DNA from 3 places in the Ensifer sp. Root423 genome. Region 3 is predicted to be linked to each of the others. Evidence: riboswitches for the same ligand, from Rfam matches in the RefSeq annotation. Region 3 holds a riboswitch; each other region holds the start of a gene.
The links. A riboswitch is a leader RNA that binds a small molecule or an ion and turns the genes downstream of it on or off. The one in region 3 is predicted to bind thiamine pyrophosphate.
Positions count from the first base shown of each region.

Region 1: another riboswitch for thiamine pyrophosphate. It lies ahead of thiO (glycine oxidase ThiO); the one in region 3 lies ahead of thiC (phosphomethylpyrimidine synthase ThiC).
Region 2: another riboswitch for thiamine pyrophosphate. It lies ahead of thiD (bifunctional hydroxymethylpyrimidine kinase/phosphomethylpyrimidine kinase); the one in region 3 lies ahead of thiC (phosphomethylpyrimidine synthase ThiC).

Region 1 covers NZ_LMEG01000043.1:57,926-62,961, reverse strand. Annotated here, with positions in the region: gene ASD01_RS25630 (8-amino-7-oxononanoate synthase) at 1-75, opposite strand, end outside; gene bioB (biotin synthase BioB) at 72-1,088, opposite strand; TPP riboswitch at 1,513-1,633, shown strand; gene thiO (glycine oxidase ThiO) at 1,795-2,766, shown strand; gene thiS (sulfur carrier protein ThiS) at 2,763-2,960, shown strand; gene ASD01_RS25610 (thiazole synthase) at 2,964-3,737, shown strand; gene ASD01_RS25605 (thiamine phosphate synthase) at 3,734-4,339, shown strand; gene ASD01_RS25600 (amidohydrolase family protein) at 4,373-5,036, opposite strand, start outside.
Region 2 covers NZ_LMEG01000023.1:599,335-604,370, forward strand. Annotated here, with positions in the region: gene ASD01_RS22165 (hypothetical protein) at 1-464, shown strand, start outside; gene ASD01_RS22170 (glycosyltransferase family 4 protein) at 461-1,762, shown strand; gene thiD (bifunctional hydroxymethylpyrimidine kinase/phosphomethylpyrimidine kinase) at 1,786-2,661, opposite strand; TPP riboswitch at 2,778-2,881, opposite strand; gene ASD01_RS22180 (helix-turn-helix transcriptional regulator) at 3,535-3,759, opposite strand; gene ASD01_RS22185 (hypothetical protein) at 3,895-4,431, shown strand; gene ASD01_RS22190 (ABC transporter substrate-binding protein) at 4,543-5,036, shown strand, end outside.
Region 3 covers NZ_LMEG01000043.1:199,746-204,781, forward strand. Annotated here, with positions in the region: gene ASD01_RS26235 (Zn-dependent hydrolase) at 1-564, shown strand, start outside; gene ASD01_RS37315 (hypothetical protein) at 737-1,270, opposite strand; gene thiC (phosphomethylpyrimidine synthase ThiC) at 1,709-3,532, opposite strand; TPP riboswitch at 3,623-3,751, opposite strand; gene ASD01_RS26250 (sigma-54-dependent transcriptional regulator) at 3,849-5,036, opposite strand, start outside.

The DNA.
Region 1 (5,036 bases), 140 kb from region 3:
AAGTGCGCGCCGGCGGCCCTTGCGATCAAGGCCCTCCAGCGTCTTCTCATAGCGCGCAAACAGACCCAGGGTCATTCGGCCGCATCCTGCCTTGCCGCCGGAGCCATCGGCTTCAACCCCAGGCGTCGGAAGAGCGCCGCATCATGGTCCTCGCCGGGATTGTCGGCGGTCAGCAGGGTTTCGCCGACAAAGATCGAATTGGCGCCGGCGAAGAAACAGAGCGCCTGCGTCTCGTCGCTCATGTCGGTCCGGCCGGCCGAGAGCCGGACATGCGATAGCGGCATCAGGATGCGGGCAAGCGCGATGGTGCGGACGAAATCGATCGGATCGACGGGCACTGCATCGGCCAGCTTCGAGCCCCGGATCGGGATCAGCATGTTGATCGGCACGCTTTCGGGCGGCACCGGCAGATTGGCGAGCGTCACCAGCATGGAGATCCGGTCGTCGGCGGTTTCGCCCATGCCGAGAATGCCACCGGCGCAGACCTTGATGCCGGCGTCGCGGACATTCGCGAGCGTCTCCAGCCGATCGGCAAAGCTGCGGGTGGTGATGATCTCGCCGTAGAAGCGTTCTGAGGTATCGACATTGTGGTTGTAGTAGTCGAGCCCGGCCTCGGCGAGCCGTGCGGACTGGTCCGGCGTCAGCATGCCCAGCGTCATGCAGGTTTCCATGCCAAGCGCCCGCACACCGCCGATCATGGCGACGATCGCGTCCATGTCGCGGTCCTTCGGGCTGCGCCAGGCGGCCCCCATGCAATAGCGCGTCGCACCGCCGTCGCGCGCCTGTCGCGCCTCGGCAAGCACACGCTCGACCTCCATCAGCTTCGATGCCTTGAGCCCGGTCGGATAGTGGGCGGACTGGCTGCAATAGCCGCAATCCTCGGCGCAGCCTCCGGTCTTGATCGAGAGCAGCCGGCTCATCTGGATGGCGTTGGGATCGAACTGCGCACGATGGACCGTGTGTGCGCGGTAGAGCAAATCGTTGAACGGCAAATTATAGATTTTTTCAGCTTCCGCTTGGGTCCAGCGGGCTTCGCCCGCGTCGCCCGGGGTAAAATTAGCGCCAGTTGATAGGGTTCCGTCCAGCATTTCGGCTCGTCCTCCAGGTCATCGCAAACGCGAAATAGATAGAATCTGATATTATCTATAATTTTATCGACGAGCAAAGTTCGCAAGCACCCAGATGGAGAGTTTCCGTTAACGAATGCCCTTCTGGTTGTATTTTTGACCGTGAGTGAATCTGGAAACCGCCGGGACGGGGCAACAATCACCAATCAATCGGTCGCAGCTCCCATTTCCGAAATCGGGCGTACCGCACCCGAGAAACAAGGGCGCGGCTGGGCTTCTCCGGTGTTTTTCGACCCGCTCCACCCGGTTGCCCCACCTCCTTTCATCACGCCGCCAAAGCTTCCGCTTTCTCGTCGCAAATTATAGATAATTTTTTCGGCATATGAGATCGCATCGCACACGAATGCTGGCTCTTGACAAAAACCGCCCCGAACGGTCAGCTTGGAGCATTCACCAGGGGTGTCCCGCCAAGGGGCTGAGATTCTGCTATGCGATTTGCGCGGCGCAGTGACCCGTTGAACCTGATCCAGTTCATACTGGCGTAGGGACGGTGCAGACATCGCTGCCGCAAACGTCGCCTTCACGCGACCATTCAACGGCAAGGCGTCCTTCCCCTTCCTTCGCTCGTGAACTGGGTCTCCACAATCGGAGCCTCGGCATGCACACCGCCAACACCATCCCGCTTCCCTCACGACGGCCCGCCCACGCCTCGCGGGAACACTGAGCCATGCGGATCCTCGTCAAAGGTGCCGGCGTCGCAGGGCTCTGTCTGGCGCATGAACTTAGCGCCCGCGGTGTCGCGGTGACGGTTGTCGAGCAAAAACCAGGCTTTGCCGGCGCGGCCTCCTGGTTTGCCGGCGGCATGCTGGCACCCTGGTGCGAACGCGAAAGCGCCGAAGAGGTGGTGCTGACGAAGGGCATCGGCGCCATTGACTGGTGGGACGACGCCCTGCCAGGCGAGGTTTCCCGAAACGGCACGCTTGTCGTCGCCCCGCCACGGGATGCGGGCGAACTCAAGCGCTTTGCCTCACGCACCTCCGGCTTCGAATGGCTCGACGCCGCCGCGATCGAACGGCTGGAACCGGCACTTGCCGGACGTTTCCGCGAGGCGCTGTTTTTTCCCGGTGAGGCGCATCTCGACCCGCGCCGGGCGCTGAGCCGGTTGCGGCAGAAGCTTGTCGATCACGGCGTCACCTTCCTCGATGAGACGAGCGACGATGGCCACCACGATCTCGTCGCCGACTGCGCCGGCGCGGCACGCATCGGCGAAACGCCGGGCCTGCGGGGCGTGCGCGGTGAAATGCTCTACCTGCAGACAAGCGACGTGGAGCTGTCGCGGCCGGTCAGGCTCATTCATCCCCGCATCCCGCTCTACATCGTGCCGCGCGGCGGCGGCCTCTTCATGTGCGGGGCGACGATGATCGAGACGGATGACGGCGGACCGATCACCGCCCGCTCCCTCATGGAACTGCTGAACGCCGCCTATGCGCTGCATCCGGCCTTCGGCGAAGCGCGCCTCTTCGAAACCGGCGCCGGCGTCCGCCCCGCCTTCGCCAACAACCTGCCGCGCGCCCTGCGCACCGGGCAGACCATCACGATCAACGGGCTTTACCGCCATGGCTTCCTGCTTTCGCCGGCCCTGGCGGCGGAAGCAGCCGACCTCGCGCTTGCGCAGGACCTGAAGGGAGATGCCGCATGAGACTGACCGTCAATGGCGAGGATCACGACCTCGCCGTCACCACCCTCGCCGAGCTTCTGGCCGCCCTTGATTTCGAAGGTGACTGGCTCGCCACCGCCGTCAACGGCGAACTGGTGCACCGGGCCGACCGTTCGGGTCATGCGCTCAGCGACAGGGACCGGATCGAAATTCTCTCGCCGATGAAAGGAGGCTGAGACATGCTGACGCTTTATGGACAGGACCTGCGCTCACGGTTGCTGCTCGGCACCGCCCGCTACCCCTCCCCCGCCGTTCTGGAAGATGCGGTGCGATCGTCAGGCACTGAGATCGTCACGGTCTCGCTCCGGCGCGAAACCGCCGGAGGCCGCCAGGGCGGCGCCTTCTTCGAACTGATCCGGGCGCTCGGCGTGCACGTGCTGCCGAACACCGCCGGCTGCCACTCGGTGTCAGAGGCGGTGCTGACGGCCAAGATGGCGCGCGAGGTCTTCGGCACCAACTGGCTGAAACTCGAAGTGATCGGCCACCACGATACGCTGCAGCCCGATGTCTTCGGGCTGGTCGAGGCGGCGCGCATCCTCTCGGCCGAAGGGTTCGAAGTCTTTCCCTACACCACGGATGATCTCGTGGTTGCCGAACGGCTCGTGGAAGCCGGCTGCAAGGTGCTGATGCCCTGGTGCGCGCCGATCGGCAGCGCCATGGGGCCGCAGAACATCCAGGCGCTCAGGGCAATGCGGGCCAACTTTCCCGATGTGCCGCTGATCGTCGATGCCGGCATCGGCCGGCCCTCGCACGCAACGACGGTGATGGAGTTCGGCTTCGATGCCGTCCTGCTCAACACCGCCGTCGCCGGCGCCGCCAAGCCCGCGCTGATGGCCGCTGCGTTCGCGGGCGCGATCGATGCCGGCCGGCAGGCCTTCGAGGCGGGCATGCTCGAACCGCGCGATTTTGCCGTCCCTTCCACCCCCGTCATCGGAAAGGCGGTGTTTGCGTGAAACTTGACCCCTTCTATCTCATCGTCGACAGCACGGATTGGATCGAGCGGCTGGTGCCGCTCGGCGTCAAGCTGGTGCAGCTACGCGTCAAGGATCGTACGGAAGCGGAGATCCGCCGCGAGATCCGCGCGGCCAAGGCCGTTTGCGACGAGCAGGGCTGCCAGCTCATCGTCAACGACTACTGGCAACTGGCGATCGCGGAAGGCTGCGACTTCGTCCATCTCGGCCAGGAGGACCTGGCGGAGGCCGACCTTACTGCAATCCGCGCCGCCGGCCTGAAGCTCGGACTCAGCACCCATGACGAGACGGAACTGGAGACAGCACTTGCTGCCAAGCCCGACTATGTCGCGCTCGGACCGGTTTACCCGACCATTCTCAAGGCTATGAAGTGGGCGCCGCAGGGACTGCCGCGCCTTGCCGCCTGGCGGAACCGTGTCGGGTTGCTGCCGCTGGTCGCCATCGGCGGCCTCAACGTCGAGCGGATCGCCGGCGCCTTCGAGCACGGCGCCGACATCGCCGCCGTCGTTACCGACATCACCCGCAACGCCGACCCGGAAGGCCGGACGCGCGAATGGATCGCCAGAACCGCACCGTGGCGATAGGCACGTGCCGGACCGCGGGTAGCAGTTTCGCGGTCAGGCGATCTCCAGCTGCGAGAGCCAGGAGGCGTCCAGGCCACGCTTGCGACAATAGGTGGCAAGCCGCTGGCGGGTCGGCCCCGGCCGGTCGAGGCCGAGGTAACGGGAGGCGTTCTTCCAGAAGATGTTCTGCTGGTCCTCCTCGCTCACATTGGCCTCCTTCAGTTGCTGGGCGATCCGCGGGACGTAGGCGTTGTAGTCCTTCTCCAGCGCCATCATCGACCAGTCGGTGCCGAACATCAGATGGCGCGCATCGGGATCGTAGTCCCGCAGCCATTTGTCGAGCAGCGCGCGGATTTTTTCGTGCAGCCCGGGCGTGTTGTCGGTGACGAGCTCGCTCAGGTAGCTCAGGTCGGCAAACAGGTTCGGCCGGCGCCCGTGGCCGATCGTCTTGCCAATGATGTCCTCCCAGGTCGGCGGACCGGAGAATTTGTCCTGGGCGCAGGACACCATGACCCCCGTCGGCGCGCCCGGGCGAATGACTTCATCGAAAGCGCCGAAATGCGCCAGATTGATCCGCAAGTCATTGTAACGGTTGGTGTCGAGCAGCTTCTTCCAGTAGGCGGGGCTCGCCATATTGCCATAGCCGCAGCCGGCGCCGATGCTGTTTTCCGCATGCGCCATGATCGGCACGCTGTTGTCGCGGCACCAGTCGTAGAGC
Region 2 (5,036 bases), on a different contig from region 3:
AGGCAAAGACGGGAAGCATCATTTCGCCGACCCTTGCCTATGAGGATCACTCTATCCGCTGGGCCGGCAGCACGTCGCTCGATCGCCCCGACCATCTTCAATCGAGCCGCTACGCCGGCTATCCCGTCGGCGCCGTCAATCGCCTCAAGCTGACGCGGGTCGCAGCCGCATCGCTCGATTGTTGCATCCTGCCGCGAGAAGCGCTGATGGAGGACGCGGGCGCGTCGCCGACTTATCTCGGCGCAGCGCTGAAGGGCCTCGATCTCGCCCTTCGCCTCAGCGGAAAGGGCTATGAGGCCTACTGGCTTCCTTCCCTGCAGATGGTGGGGTCGGACGAGGTACCCGGAGCGGGCTCTGCCGCCACCGCCCGGTTCGTGGAGCGTGTCGACCGGACGCTCTTCCGCGGCCGATGGATGCCCGCCTCCGAAACCGCCCAGACATTCTTCGAGGAGACTGACGCATGAGCGAAAAACTCCGCGTACTCGTGGTCTCCCATGGCCACCCGACCCATTCGCTCGGAGGCGCGGAAATTGCTTCGCATGGTCTTCACAAGGCGCTGAACGGCCTGTCGGGTGTGGAATCGATCTACCTCGCCCGCGTCGGCAATCCGGTTCCGCGCCATGGCGCTTCCGCACTGATGAGCCTGCGTCTCGCCATGGACGAAGTGCTCTACCACGCCGAAGACTTCGACCATTTCTTCCTCTCCAACGGCGATACGGACGCGATCCGCCGCGACCTCTTGCGCTTCGTCGGCGACATCAAGCCGGATGTCATTCATTTCCATCATATTCTCGGCTTCGGCCTGGAAGCGCTCTATGCCGTTCGTGATGCCCTGCCCAAGGCACGCATCGTCGTGACGTTCCATGAGTATCTGCCGATCTGCCACAATCACGGGCAAATGGTGAAACGCCCCTCGGGCCAGCTTTGCAACGGCGCCTCACCTATCAGTTGCCACACGTGCTTCCCCGAAATCCCGGTGTCGCGCTTCGTTCGCCGCGAGCAGTTCGTGCGCGGCATGCTTAATCTCGCCGACGCTTTCATCGCGCCGAGTGCCTTTCTCGCCAACCGCTATGTCGAATGGGGGCTCGAAGCCGCTAAGATCTTCGTGATCGAGAACGGCATCGTCATGGGCGACAAGGCGCCGGCCCGCGAATTGCCGTCGCCGACGGCGCGACGCAACCGCTTTGCCTATTTCGGGCAGATGACGCCATTCAAGGGCGTTCACGTGTTAATCGACGCGGTATCACGGGTGCCCGACGACATTTGGGGCGATGATTCCTCGCTGATGATCTTTGGCGGGAACCTCGAGCGTCAGCCGAAGGACTACCAGGAGAAGGTGGCAAAACTGATCGAGGACGCCGGTCGTCGCGTCCGCTTCTACGGCGCCTACCAGAACCAGGACATGCCGCGGCTGATGCGCTCGGTTGACTGGGTGGTGATGCCCTCGGTCTGGTGGGAAAATTCCCCCGTCGTCATCCAGGAAGCACTGCATCATGGCCGGCCGATCCTCTGCTCCGACATCGGCGGCATGGCCGAAAAGGTCCGCGACCGGCTGGACGGCTATCACTTCCGCGCCGGGAGCGCCCAAGATCTGGCCGACCGCCTGATCGACGTCTTGGCCGCCTCGCGGGCATGGGACAATCTGCGTGCGACACTTCGGCGACCGACGAGCCATGTCGATTGCGCGCGGGAACATGTGGCGCTCTATCGGAAAATGCTCAAGGGCGAGCAACCGGCCCTGCCGAGCGCGGCAGTGGCCTGAGGTAAACCCGAAGCCCACACTGCTCAGCCAGATCGCGAAGAACGACCAAGAGCGGCCTGGGCTTCGGCTACGTTCGAAGCCTCGGCGCCCGACTCTTTGTCGTTGCCCCACCAATGATGAAAGTGATGCACCGGCCCATGCCCCTGGCCGATGGTCAGGCCATCGGCCGCCCCCAGAGCGGCATGCAAGTAGGCCTTGGCTGCCACAACCGCATTGTCAATTGGCATGCCCTTGGCAAGCCCCGAGGCGATTGCTGCCGAGAGCGTGCACCCGGTGCCGTGATCATTCCTTGTTTCGATCCGCGGCCGTGACAGGTTGAGGACGTCCTCCCCGCTATAGAAAATATCGATCGCGTCCTTGCCCTTGGCATGGCCGCCCTTCATCAGAACTGAACGCGCACCGAGCTTCAGAAGCATCTCCGCCTGACGCGCGACCTCGCTTTCGGTTTCGGCGATTGCGCGTCCGGTCAACAGCGCCGCCTCGGGCAGGTTCGGCGTCAGAATGAGCGCCAGCGGCAACAACTCCTCCTTGAGCGTCGCGATCGCGTCGGGGCGCATCAGATGATCGCCGGAGGTCGCCACCATCACCGGGTCGATGACAGCCAGCTGGCCATAGTGTTTAAGACCGGCGGCAATCACCCCGATCGTCTCGCGCCGAGACACCATTCCGACCTTCAGCGCACCGACCGTAAGATCGGAAAACACCGCGTCGATCTGAGCCGTAACGACAGTCGGGGAGATATCCTCCACCGCAGATACCCCACGGGTGTTCTGCGCCGTGACCGCCGTGATCACGCTGGCGCCATAGACGCCGAGCGCAGAGAACGTCTTCAGATCTGCCTGAATACCCGCCCCGCCACCGGAATCCGAGCCTGCGATGGTAACGGCAATCGCAGTCATCGGCCCACCTGCATGAGGCTTGAGCCCTTTCGGTTTAAGTTAACATCAGACACGAGCAAAGCGGCCTCCGGAAATTGACGGAGATCCGGACGAAAGCGCAAAGACGACTGGTCAGCTGAAAGGCCCCTTGCCGTTCCTACGCCGGTATGATCCGGATCAGGTTCAAGGGTCTGGCTCGCCGCCATCTCAGCACAGTGACTGCGCGCCCCTCGGCAGGATTGATGCTAGGGGAGCGTGGGCCGGGGTGTCAACCGTTGGAACCCTGTGACAAGCAGGCCAGTTCGAGGCGCAATCCTCACTGTTGATGAAGCTTCCTAAAATGAAGGCCCCTATCGGCTTTGGAGCTGAAGGGACCTTCCGTCTGAGCGTTCGACTTCACAGACGAATGTATTGATGACACAGGCTGTGGAAATTCATAGTGTCCTCACGCGATTGTGCACGGTTAGTGTGCCTCGATTCCGGACTTTCGGTCGTGTTGAGTCAACAATCGCGCAAAGCTGGAATAGCTGTCCAACTCCGGTCAGCACCATTGCTTCCAGAGCATTGCGTATCAAACGTGAGTTCGATGGAGGAGTAGCTGGATATCAGTATTCCGCTTCCGCTCGCCGAAATGGACGGACGCACACTGGCTGCATCGCCAGCTCTGCGCCAATCTGGGCTCCAGTTAAAGTTGGCGAGCGTTGCCTCTTTGGTAGCCGGATCGCATGTTAGGGATGCAGCTCCATCTCCAGTTTCTGCTCGGCTTACGGTGGCTACTCCGATAACAGTTGCGTTGGCGAGCCCTTCAGCGCTCCACCTCAGCAGCACACGAGCGTCGCGTATTTGTGCGTCTGTGAAGCGCATCGCCTGCAGAAGAGCCAGTCATCCACCTACTTAAGATGACCGTTTGAAGCGGATGCCTACGCCGCCACCATTTGCCGGAATAATCTCAATTCCTGCCTTCTCCAACGCCGCTACGATGCTTGCGAGGTTGTTGACGATCGGTACGTGAGCTCCCCTTTCAAAATCGGCGATAGTCTGGCGAGACACGTTTGCCGCCTTGGCGAGCTCTGCCTGGCTCCAGCCCAACATTGCCCGTGCTCCACGGCACTGCTCCATCGTAAGAAGTAAGTTACTCAAGGCAAACTTTCTGATTGACTTCAGACATTTTGTAGGAAGAATGACCCGGCGATCGAACAGGTGCGGTAACACCTGCTCGATCTGACCAAAACCAAGCTATAGGGAGCTCGGATCATGGCTGATTCCGACAATAGCAGAACTTTGCCTACCGTCACGCGAGGAGATTTTCATTCCTCGGTACCGGCGTGTTTACCCACATATCCGCACGTTGCGGCCCATCGAAAGCCAGGGTTTAGCGGTTGTGCCAATGACCCTGCGGTCGCAGCCTGGCAGCATTGGCGTGCCGCCTGGACCCGCCTGAGCGAATCGACCCGCCATCAGCAACAGCTCGAGACCGCCCTGTTCTCAGGCGAGCTGTCGTCTTCAGCTGAGCGCGATGGACGCAGCGCCTACAACGACGCGCTCGAGGACGAGGACCGCGCAGCGCTGGCGGAGGAATTGGCCGCCCAAGCGTTGTGGCCGGTTCCTGTGGCGTCGCTCCCAGGCGTCATCGCCAAACTCGACGCGATCGTGAACCGCGGCCAGCCTTCGTCGACCTGTGTGGACGAACCCTGGGCGCAAATCCGGATGGTGATCGCTGATCTCCTCCGGATCGATCCGGTCGACGCTCGGCTCGGTCGAATGCCAGAACGCGAACGTCAGCCAGCTTGAGGCTGAGCAATCCGCCCGTTGAAGGCTCACACAATTCTTTGATTTCCCCCCCCGCCGAAGCCCCTTCGGCGCGAGCCTCTGACTCTGTCAAAAACAACAAGGAACTAACACATGAAACTGGGAAGACCTTTTCGCAAGCGTCGGCTAGCGGCGTTTCTCGTGTCCGTCTCGCTCGGCGCGTCGTTGATCTCGACGCCCGCACGTGCGCAGGAGCAAGGCGAGCTGCGCATCGCCACCTCCTACAAGCTGATGACGCTCGATCCGCATTACGCCAATCTCAACGAGAACACGTCGCTGCTCTCCCACATCTATGAACGGCTCGTCTATCAGGACGAGGGTCTCGAGCTGAAGCCCGGGCTTGCCAGTTCGTGGCGCGCGCTTTCCCCTACCCAGTGGGAGTTCAAGCTGCGCGACGGGGTGCGATTCCATGATGGCGCGGTCTTCGATGCCGACGATGTCGTCTATTCGATCGAGCGGATCCGGGACTTCCTGAAGCCCCCGAGCGGTGGCTTTCGCTCCTCTGTCAGCGGCATCAAGGCGGTTTCTGCATCCGATCCGCTGACCGTGGTCATCGAGACCAGCTGTGCCGCCCCCACCCTGCCGCT
Region 3 (5,036 bases):
AACCATGCCGGCACCACGCCGATGGCAATGCGTTCCGACGCCGGTCTCGCGGCCGCGCGTGTCGGCCTCTTCCTGCGCGAGCATATTGCCCGGTCGAACGCGCCGAGTGTCGCGACCATTGGCACCATGCGTTTCGAGCCCGACGCGATCAACGTCATCCCATCGCGTGCCGCCTTCACCGTCGATCTGCGCGATCCGGACGAGGATCGGCTGCAGGCGCTCGAAGCGGCGCTTGCGGACTTTCTGGTGCGCATCGGCGCGGAAGAGGGGGTAACGATCTCGGTCGAGCGGCTGGCACGCTTCCAGCCGGTCGCCTTCGATCAGGGCATCGTCGCAGCGGTCGAGGCTTCGGCGAAGGCGCGAGGCCTCAAGAGCCGGCGCATGACCTCGGGCGCCGGTCATGATGCCCAGATGATCGCCCGCATCGCGCCGACGGCGATGATCTTCGTTCCGAGCCGCGACGGCATCAGCCATAATCCGCGCGAACACACGGAGCCGGATGATCTGGTCGCCGGCGCCAACGTGCTGCTCGATGTGGTCGAGCGGATGGTGAGTGGTCGCTAGAGGGCTATAGGGCTATAGGGACGTTGCGCGTTCGTTGATCGAACGGGATCGATAGCGCGCCTCCCGCTGCTCCGTCATGCCAGGGCTTGGCCCAAGCATCCAGGCGCAGACGCTTCTATGTCTGCGATAAACAGCACACGGCATCCTTCCGCGCGACGAAGCAGACATCTCTTCAGGGCTCTGTTCTGGTGTGACCCGCGCTTTTGCGGGATCCCGCATCGCTCTTCTGCCGGGTGGAAGACTCTGGCCCGCTCCCCTCGGGAGGCTCTTCCGGTGTCCGGCGAAAAAGATTGAGGAAACTGCTGCCGCCGTGCCATACGCTGCCGGTTGGTCCGTAATCCCGCCCGTCGCGCGAAGAGGATGAGTGGCGCTCGCTGTCTCCGCCGCTCAGGCCGCTTCCGTCGATGACGCCGCCTCCACCGCCAGCCCCGGTCCCGCCGGGCTCGCCGCCCACGCCGCTACCATCGCCGGAGCCCCAATCGCCGCCACCCTCTGTGCCGTTGCTTCCGCCGCTCCCGACGTTTTCGCTACCTTGGTCGCTGCCGCCCGCGGCACCTTCACCATTCGTGCCGCCGGCATCGGCGTCGTCCGCATGGGCAGCGGAAATCCAGGAAAGGCCCCCGGCAAAGCCCCGGTCACCGTTGAGGCGCGGCAGATCTCCGCCGAATGCTGCAAGGGCTCCTATGGACAAGGCCGTCAGTCTCAACAGGCATGTCCTCAAGTCATTCTCCTTGTGCAAACGGCGTTCTTGCGTGCGCGGGTACAGTTCGGCTGCCCGCCGCGAATGAATTTCGCCGACAGCGACTTTTGCGTGCGCCTTGCATATCGTTCAATCGATGTGGGGACAAGCTATTGGGGGGACGGGCGACACGGAGCGCAAGGTGCGGGCCTCTGGCGGCGGCCACGACATACAGATGATCGCCCTCATCGCTGAGGCGTCGCGAGAGGGACAGAGGACGTTGCATGTTTGTTGATTGAACGGGGTCGTTGGCGCGCCTCCCACCCTCCGTCATGCTCGGCTCAAGCCCAAGCATGACGGAGGAGGAGAGCCTTGGCGATCGCCGCTTCCGCTTCCGAGGCGGGAGGCGCAGCCCTGAGTGAACTGAAGGGGCCGTGACTGGCCCCTTCAACGAGTCTCTGTCGTCTACTCGGCCGCGCCAGCCGCCCCTTCCACCGGCATATAGAGGTCGCCGCCCTCGCGGTATTTCGCGGCCATTGCCTCCAGGCCTTCCTTCTGCGCTTCTGCGCGGATGTCGTGCGAGATCCGCATCGAGCAGAATTTCGGGCCGCACATGGAGCAGAAATGCGCGACCTTGTGCGCTTCCTTCGGCAGTGTCTCGTCGTGGAAGTTACGGGCCGTCTCCGGGTCGAGCGAGAGGTTGAACTGGTCCTCCCAGCGGAATTCGAAGCGCGCGCGCGATAGCGCGTCGTCGCGCACCTGGGCGGCCGGATGGCCCTTGGCGAGATCGGCGGCATGGGCGGCGATCTTGTAGGTGATGACGCCGACCTTGACGTCGTTGCGATCGGGAAGACCGAGATGCTCCTTCGGCGTGACGTAGCAGAGCATGGCGGTGCCGAACCAGCCGATCATCGCCGCGCCGATGCCCGACGTGATGTGGTCGTAGCCGGGCGCAATGTCCGTCGTCAGCGGTCCGAGTGTGTAGAACGGCGCCTCGCCGCAGACGGCGAGTTGCTTGTCCATGTTCTCCTTGATCTTGTGCATCGGCACGTGGCCGGGGCCTTCGATCATCACCTGACAATCCTTGGCCCAGGCGATCTTGGTGAGCTCGCCGAGCGTTTCGAGTTCGGCGAATTGTGCCGCGTCGTTGGCATCGGCGATCGAGCCGGGGCGCAGGCCGTCGCCGAGCGAGAAGGAGACGTCATAGGCGCGGCAGATGTCGCAGATTTCCTCGAAATGCTCGTAAAGGAAGCTCTCGCGATGGTGATGCAGACACCACTTGGCCATGATCGAGCCGCCGCGCGAAACGATGCCGGTGACGCGATCGACGGTGAGCGGGATGTAGTGCAGCCGGACGCCGGCATGGATGGTGAAATAGTCGACGCCCTGTTCAGCCTGCTCGATCAGCGTGTCGCGATAGACTTCCCAGGTGAGGTCCTCGGCAATGCCGTTGACCTTTTCCAGCGCCTGGTAAAGCGGCACGGTGCCGATCGGAACCGGTGAGTTGCGGATGATCCATTCGCGGATGTTGTGGATGTTGCGGCCGGTCGAAAGGTCCATGACGGTGTCGGCGCCCCAGCGCGTCGCCCAGACCATCTTTTCGACCTCTTCCGCCATCGACGAGGTGACGGCGGAGTTGCCGATATTGGCATTGATCTTCACCAGAAAATTACGGCCGATGATCATCGGCTCGGATTCCGGATGGTTGATGTTGGCAGGCAGGATCGCGCGGCCGCTGGCAATTTCCTGGCGCACGAATTCGGGTGTCACGTGATCGGGGATGTGGGCGCCGAAGCTCTCGCCGTCGCGGACTTTCGCACGCGCCGCGTCGCGGCCGAGATTTTCGCGGATCGCCACGAACTCCATTTCCGGCGTGATGATGCCGGCGCGGGCATAGGCAAGCTGGGTCACTGGGCGGCCGCCCGTGGCCTTCAGCGGCGCATGCTGGAACGGGAAGGTCGGTGTCAGCCTGTCGCCGCTCACAAAGCCGTTGTCCTCGGGGCGGACCACGCGTCCCTCATAGGTTTCCACATCGCCGCGGTCGACGATCCAGTTGCGGCGCAGCCGCGGCAGGCCGTCCTCGATGCGGATCTCGGCGTCGTCGGCGGTGTAGGCGCCGGAGGAATCATAGACCGTAACCGGTTGCTCGCCCGACGTCGGGTGGAGCGCAATCTCGCGCATCGGCACGCGGATATCCGGATGAAGCACGCCCGGCTTGTGGATCTTGCGGGAGGCGGGAAGCGGTCCTTGCGTGACGGTGAGGGCTGCGGGTTTGGTGGCAATATTCATGACGAGGCTCCAAGTTTGCAATTGGAGACCCAGTTCTGATGCCGGAAAGATGAAAGACGCTCCGCCAGATGCTGGACGCACGGAATCCTGGCTTCGATATCTGCACCGTCCCTACGCCAGTATGAACTGGATCAGGTTCAACGGGTCACTGCGCCACAGCCGGCAAGCCGGCCATCCAGCAGAATCTCAGCCCCTTGCGGGACCCCCCTGGTGAATGCCTAGATCATAGCCATCGATCGGCCCGGGTCGTCAAGCGTGAATTCGCCTGCCGACAAAGATGCACCTATTGCGTGTGGTGACGGATTCGGGTTTGACGCTAGCGGCCGGCCTTTTCCGGTGCGGCCCGCTCGGCGTAATCGGCACGGTTGATGCCGTGGCGCTGGAGCTTGTCGTAGAATGTCTTGCGCGGAATGCCGAGCGCCTCGATCGTCGCCTTGACGTCGCCGCGCTGAGCCCGCAACACCTCTTTCAGGATCTCCGCCTCGTAGCGTTCGAGCCGTTCCGGGAGTGCAAATCCAGGCTGTTCGGTGGGCGCAATCGGCTGTCCCAGCGGACCTTCGACACCAAGCGCCACGCGTTCTGCAAAGTGCGAGAGCTCGCGCACATTGCCCGGCCAGGCATGCGTCATCAGATGTCTCTGCACGGCCGATGTGACCACAGGCGCGTCGCGCTTGAAGCGCTCGGCCGCCCGGGTCAGGAAGTGCGAGAAGAGCAGCGGGATATCGTCTCGACGTTCGCGCAGCGGTGGGATCGACAGCGTTACGACATTCAATCTAAAGTAGAGGTCTTCCCGGAAATCGCCGCGCTGCGCCGGGTCGCCAAGATCGATTTTGGCAGCCGCGATGACGCGGATATCGACCGGACGAACCTGGTTGGTGCCAAGCGGCGTGATTTCGCGCGCTTCCAGAACGCGCAGCATCTTCACCTGAGTCGCCGGTGGCATCGCCTCGATCTCGTCGAGGAACAGCGTGCCGCCGCTCGCATGCTCGATCCGGCCGATGCGCTTCTTCAAGGCGCCGGTGAAGGCGCCCTGTTCGTGGCCGAAGAGTTCGCTTTCGATCACCGTTTCGGGCAGCGCCCCGCAATTCAGCGCCACGAAGTTGCCGTTGCGGCGTCGGCTCCAATTGTGGAGCAGCGTCGCCACCACCTCCTTGCCGCTGCCCGTCTCGCCGGCGACGAGCACGTCGACATCGGTATCGGCAATGTGCCGGATCGTCTGGCGCAAACGTTCCATGACCGGCGTCTGGCCGATCAGCGGCAGGTTGTCGCCGGCCGTCTCGGCGGCCCGTTTCAGCGCGCGGTTTTCCATCACGAGCCGGCGTTTTTCCAGCGCGCGATGCACGCTCTGCACCAGCCGGTCGGCGGCAAAGGGTTTGGGGATGAAGTCGTAGACGCCATCCTGCAGCGCCTGCACTGCCATCGGGATATCGCCATGGCCGGTCACCAGGATCACCGGCAGATCCGCGTCGAAAGCTTCGATGCGGCGGAAGAAGGCGAGGCCGTC